2 regions of the Pedobacter sp. AC163 genome follow, and region 2 is predicted to be linked to the other one. Evidence: riboswitches for the same ligand, from Rfam matches in the RefSeq annotation. Region 2 holds a riboswitch; the other holds the start of a gene.
What was found. Region 2 has a riboswitch for fluoride ahead of ACZZZK_RS09235 (phosphatase PAP2 family protein). Riboswitches for the same ligand answer to the same signal wherever they lie in the genome.
Positions count from the first base shown of each region.

Region 1 (3,214 bases), 470 kb from region 2:
GAATCTGTCCAGATTAATTGATCAAACCCTTCTTTTTTGGCTTGCTCAAAAGGATAAAGTGAGCGGGCATAATTTCCAGCAGTTTTTGCAAATCCAACTCCACCTTCATCCGCACGGGTAAATTCCGTCTCAATTTTAACTTTTAAAGCAGAACTATAATAAGGGCCCGTAGGCGTTGTTAATAAGGCAAACTTGTAAGTATCTGATGCTCTCACGCCTAAATAAGGATCGGTAGCAAACATAACCGGACGAATATAAAGCGCATAATCTTCCTGATTTGGAACCCATTTCTCATCAACATTAATTAAGGCTGCTAATCCCTGCATAAAAATTTCTTCAGGAATAGTAGCCATAGACATTCTCGCTGCAGATTTATTAAAACGCTCAAAGTTTTTGTCGGCACGGAATACACTAATTTTTCCATCGGGTTGGCGATAAGCTTTCAAACCCTCAAAAATCGCCTGGCCATAATGAAGGGCAGAAATTGCAGGACTCATTGGAATAGGTCCGTAAGGAATAATTTGTAAATTTTTCCATTCGCCATCTTCGTAATCGGCGGTAAACATGTGGTCGGTAAAAACTTTACCGAATGGTAATTGAGAAAAATCTGTAACTGTCAAACGAGTTTGATCAGCTTTGGTGATTTTTATATCTAATGTCTCGGTCATAATTTAAATTTTGGGATGAGAGAATTTTGAATGATTGAATGATTTGCGGATCGCAAATTCACTCATTCTATCACTCACTCCATCTATCATTTTCTAATTGACGCAAATTAGCAAAAAACGAGCTTTTTTAATAGTATTTTCTGATATTAATCTTTGTTTTTGAGTGTTTTGAGTACACTAAGCACCCAGCCTTTGCCCCATTCTCCCATTTGTTCATCACTCCATAAAAAAGGATAAAAAATTCGTTTTTGAAAACGCGGAGGCAAATATTTCTGCCAGTTGGTACCGCCGGTTGCGGCTACATCAATCGGATCTTTTTCTAAATAACGCACTGCTGATTTATAGTGCGACAATGGCCACTCTACATTGACATATAAATCGAGCTTACGCAATTCTTCTGCAAGCGCAGAAACATCAGCACCATTTGCTGCCAGCTGATGATACAAAGCCGAGAAATTTGTAAGTGATCTATCTTTAGCCAGCTGTAAAAACTGAGCGGCATATTTTTTAATAAATTGCTTTAATGTTAAAGTTTGCTTACCCGATGACAACTCTGTAGCACCAAACTTCCAATAAACATGTTCGAACTGTTCTTCGATAGTAGCGGTGCTTAATTCTTCGCGTTTACTTTTATCAACCAAACGAATAAAATCAGTTGCACAAATCTCAATCATCCGATATTGCCCGGATTGAAAACCGCTAGCAGGTAATAATGACATTCTGAACTTCAAAAATTGTTCTTTCTCCATGCCATCCACCATCACCTCGAAAGAAGTAGTCAATGCATTAAAATAAGCATTAATTCTTTTAACACGAGCAGTAAAAAATTCGACAGTTAAATTTTCATGTTCAGCAATTTGCCTGCATTCATGCAAGGTCAGCTTAAAATATAACTCAGTAATTTGGTGGTACATGATGAAAATCTCTTCATCAGGAAACGGCGTTTTTGGACTTTGTAAACTTAGCAGCGTATCCAAATGGATGTAATCCCAGTAGGTTAGAAAATCGGCATAGAGCAACCCATCTAGATAAGAAGCCATATCCTGCCCCATGGCTGTATATTTTTCTTGTAGCTGATGAAGTTTATCTTTTATTTCGGGTGTAAAATCCATTATTCTAAGTTAGCTTTACAAAGGTGTTAAAGATTTTGGAAGAAATTGCTAAAATTTATACATTTGAACAATGGCGATGGGGTACCGCCAAAACCGCCAAACAGGCTGATGACTCCTACAATTTTATTTAAATTGAATTCTAATGCCTGTTAAAAAACCAACAGAAGGATTCCTTCTGTCTATCAATTCTTTTATTAAAAAGGATTTCGGAGTAGTATTATTGAGCACTTTAAAATGGCTTTTAATAGCAGCGCTAATTGGTGCAATAGTTGGCTCTGCATCTGCCTTATTTTTAGTAACCTTAAATTGGGCAACAAATTACAGAGAAAGCCACCTTTGGATCATTTCATTTTTACCAGTTGCAGGTTTTTTAATTGGCTTAGTATATCATTATTGGGGCAAGGATGTTGTTAAAGGAAACAATCTTTTAATTGAAGAATTACAGTCACCCAAAAAGGTAATTCCATTAATTATGGCGCCATTAATTTTTGCCGGAACGATTATTACTCATTTATTTGGAGGATCGGCAGGAAGAGAAGGAACTGCTGTACAAATTGGAGGTGCTTTTGCCGATCAGTTTACCAAGCTATTTAAGTTAAAGCCACGCGACAGAAAAATTATTCTCATCTGCGGAATTAGTGCTGGCTTTGCGTCGGTATTCGGGACGCCATTAGCAGGTGCAATTTTCGGCTTAGAGGTTTTCGTGGTAGGTAGTTTAATGTACACTGCAATTTTGCCTTCGTTTTTAGCCGCTATAATTGCCGATTATGCATGCAAAGTTTGGGGCGTTGGCCACACTCATTATTCCATTGGTGTTGTGCCACAAATGGATGCCATTAATCTGTTACTATCGTTGGGTGTTGGAATTGTTTTTGGCTTAGTGGCCAGATCTTTCTCCGCCTTAAACCATGGCTTTTCTAACTTGTTCAGTAAAATAAAGTATCCGCCTTTAAGGCCAGTATTTGGTGGGTTGACTTTAATTGTCATTATCTATTTCTTGGGTACAACAAGATATATAGGATTAGGAATTCCTGTAATTTCTGAATCATTTACGCAACAGGAGCCTTATTATACGTTTGCCATCAAACTTTTTTTAACGGCATTAACCTTAGGTTGTGGCTTTAAAGGTGGAGAAGTAACCCCATTATTTTTCATTGGCGCAACATTGGGTAGTTTCTTGAGTGTTTTTATTCCATTACCTATCGGATTATTAGCTGGAATAGGTTTCGTCGCCGTCTTCTCTGGCGCAGCAAATACACCATTGGCTTGTATTTTTATGGGCGTAGAATTGTTTGGTGTAGCATCTGGAATATACATTGCTCTTGCTTGCGTTGTGGCCTATCTATTTTCCGGGCATACTGGCATCTATCGTTCGCAAGCTATTGGTAGCCCAAAACATTTGTTGTTAAAGAGACATCAGTTTTTAAGGTAAGC
Region 1 is NZ_OZ409872.1:2,658,207-2,661,420, forward strand. Features, by position in the region: gene ACZZZK_RS11420 (branched-chain amino acid aminotransferase) at 1-668, opposite strand, end outside; gene ACZZZK_RS11425 (tryptophan 2,3-dioxygenase family protein) at 815-1,780, opposite strand; fluoride riboswitch at 1,844-1,905, shown strand; gene ACZZZK_RS11430 (voltage-gated chloride channel family protein) at 1,923-3,212, shown strand.
Region 1: linked by a shared signal. The riboswitch ahead of ACZZZK_RS11430 (voltage-gated chloride channel family protein) and the one ahead of ACZZZK_RS09235 (phosphatase PAP2 family protein) in region 2 are both predicted to bind fluoride.

Region 2 (3,214 bases):
ATCAGCTTGAATATTATTCAATTATAGGATAAACGGGGGGAAATCCGTTTGGTCTAAATTTTTTTACAATTATGCGCAAATGCCATGTAGCTTGCATTTAATTTAGAAGGTACATACCCTCGGTTTAACAACGTGATTGATTTAACACCGCCATTGAAATGAAATTTGTATTTTTTGTTTTTTGAAATAATTTGATGAAGCGGGAATTGAAAGTTCATGCATTATTTAATGCATTCCTCAACTCGCATCTAGCCTTCATTTTCATAGAATTCGAATTATCAAGTACTCATCATCAAAAACTGAAATTCTTATTTGAATAATGGAATGAGTTTATGAGAATCATATCCTAAAAAACCCATTTTTTTAAGGCTAGAGAAAGGACATACCAAGAACAACCTCAAACCTTGGTAAATATCAAATAATGAGGGAATAATGAAAATAAAATGAATGGAATAAATTTGCCTATTTATAAAAATGAAAGGGCAACTAGAATGCTGCCCTTAATCAATTAATGCTCACGGTGATTGGCATCTTAAGCAGCTACTCCTGTCATTCTTCTGCATTCTTCCGCACAAGCCTTACAAGCATCTGCACATTCCTGACAATGCTGGGTATGATGATTACTACACTCATCTCCGCATTGCTGGCAAATATCTGCGCAAATACGGCAAATGTCTTGAGCAAAAGAGCTACCCATACTCATCAATTGAGCGGCAGAGTAGCAGATGGCTGCACATTGCATATCAAGCTCAATACACCGCGCCATCATTTTCACGTCTTCTTCCTGAGTGCATGAACTTGCACAATGATTGCAAATTGAAGCACACTTTAAGCATGCATCAATACAGTTTTTCCATTCATGGTATCCCATAACTTTAATTTTTTAGGGTTATAAAAAAAATTCCTATATAGATAACATGGTTATTTCCAGGCGGTTTCATTTTGTTTAAGAAAAGCTTTAATCCCGTGATATGATGCTTGTTTAAACGGTAGAAGAATAAGAAACTGGTTCTCGTATTCAAATAAGGAGGAATAGTGATAAATTAAATTCTCAACACCTACTTTAAGATTTTGCACATCATTTTATTAGTATTATATTTGCAATACGGAAATGGTGTCCTTCCGATTCAACCGCTTTTTTCAAAAGCTGATGGCGCCTACAATAGAAATTCCAGCAGGTAATAAAATCTGCCGGTCAAAGTATTGTAGGTGAAAAAATTAAAAATAAATTCTCAACTCTTATTGCTGGCAGCTATCTTAATTGCGCTTGTCTTACTTTGTCTGTCTGCCAAAGTGAGATCAGTGTTAGCAATGGTCCTGCCGGTTGAAACTGAATGGTTCTTGTGGATAAATCAGCACCATAATGCATTCTGGGATACGATCATGTACTGGGCCAGTGATAAGCGTTTTTGGCTTCCTTTTTATGCCTTCATTATTTATTGCCTCTTCCAGAATTTCTGCAAAAAAATTTGGCAGGTTCTTATTACCATTGCGCTACTAGTTGCTAGTGCAGATCAGATTGCTTCAGGACTGATTAAAAACACCGTTAAGCGTCTACGCCCTTCCCATGAACCGAATCTAACTACGATCATTCATTTAAGTAAAGCAGGTGCGGGTGGGATGTATGGATGGCCATCCGCTCTTTCATCACCTATCTTCAAAAGCATTCTTTCCGCTGGTTCGGCATTTACCGGATCATTGCCGGAGCAACGGTTCTTGTACTCATTTACTTTGGAATTATTCAATAACGGAAAATTAACATAAAACTATGTGGTGGATCTACGCGCTATTATCAGCTTTCTTTGCTTCCCTTACGGCCATCTTTGCAAAAGTCGGCGTAACCAATGTCAATTCTGATTTGGCTACTGCCATACGAACGGTGGTAATACTGATTGTAGCCTGGGGGATCGTAATGGCCAGAGGCGAACTTAAAGGAATTACGGAACTGTCAAAGCATAACCTGCTATTTCTTTTTTTATCTGGCCTTGCCACCGGCTTGTCCTGGATATTCTACTACAAGGCTTTGCAGATCGGGAAAGTGTCCCAGGTCGCCCCTGTTGATAAGTTGAGTGTTGCCCTAACTATTATACTTGCAATGGTGTTCCTGAAAGAAGCTCTTACCCTGAAAGTATTCTTTGGTGCCCTGCTGATCATTGGGGGAACACTGGTTTTGATCTTTTGAGAAACTCAATTATTTGTAAGCAACCGAAATACTAAAAATCAATATAAAACAAAAAACTATGAAATTAACTAAAATTCATGCCCGTGAAATTTTGGATTCCAGGGGCAATCCGACAGTAGAAGTAGAAGTCACTCTTAACGGAACAACAGCAAGGGGTATTTCTCCATCCGGGGCAAGTACGGGTGAAAAAGAAGCCGTAGAGCTTAGAGATGGTGATCCAGAGCGCTATAATGGTAAAGGCGTGGAAAAAGCAGTAAAAGGGATTAACGTCGAAGTCGGCAAATCAGTCACCGGCTTATCCTTTGAGGGTCAGCAGGCCTTCGATGATCATATAATTGGTCTGGATGGAACCGAGAATAAATCAAGGCTCGGCGCAAATGCGATGCTTGCGGCCTCAATCGCCTTCGCCCGGGCTTCGGCCGTTGCAAAAGGGATTCCCTTGTATAGGCAGCTAGTGGAAAGGGAAGGTTACGTAATGCCCGTACCGTGCATGAATGTCATTAATGGGGGAAGGCATTCTGATAACAACATCGATTTTCAGGAATTTATGATTGCCCCTCATAACGCCCCCTCGTTTAAGGAAAGTATCCGTATGGGCGAAGCTGTTTTTCATTCCCTGAGAAGTCTGCTAAAAGCGAAAGGCTATTATACCGGAGTTGGTGACGAAGGTGGGTTTGCGCCAAATCTGAGTTCTAATGAGGAAGCCGTCCAAATCATCATGGAAGCGATACATATTGCCGGTTTTGCTCCAGGCAAGGATATTTCCCTTTGTCTTGACCCAGCGACCAGCGAAATGTGGAATAATGGAAAATATGAATTTTATAAAAGTTCTAAAGAACGGATCACAACAGATGAAATGATTGGCTTTTGGGAAGGATGGTTAAAAGAGTACCCAATTATCCTGTTGGAAGACGGGTTGGGCGAAAACGATTGGGAGGGATGGAAAAAGCTGACCAGCCTTTTGGGAGACAAAGTGGAATTGGTTGGAGATGATATATTCTGCACCAACCCGAGTATTATCCAGCAGGGAAT
Region 2 is NZ_OZ409872.1:2,186,764-2,189,977, forward strand. Features, by position in the region: gene ACZZZK_RS09230 (four-helix bundle copper-binding protein) at 533-871, opposite strand; fluoride riboswitch at 1,099-1,167, shown strand; gene ACZZZK_RS09235 (phosphatase PAP2 family protein) at 1,210-1,764, shown strand; gene ACZZZK_RS09240 (EamA family transporter) at 1,769-2,182, shown strand; gene eno (phosphopyruvate hydratase) at 2,241-3,214, shown strand, end outside.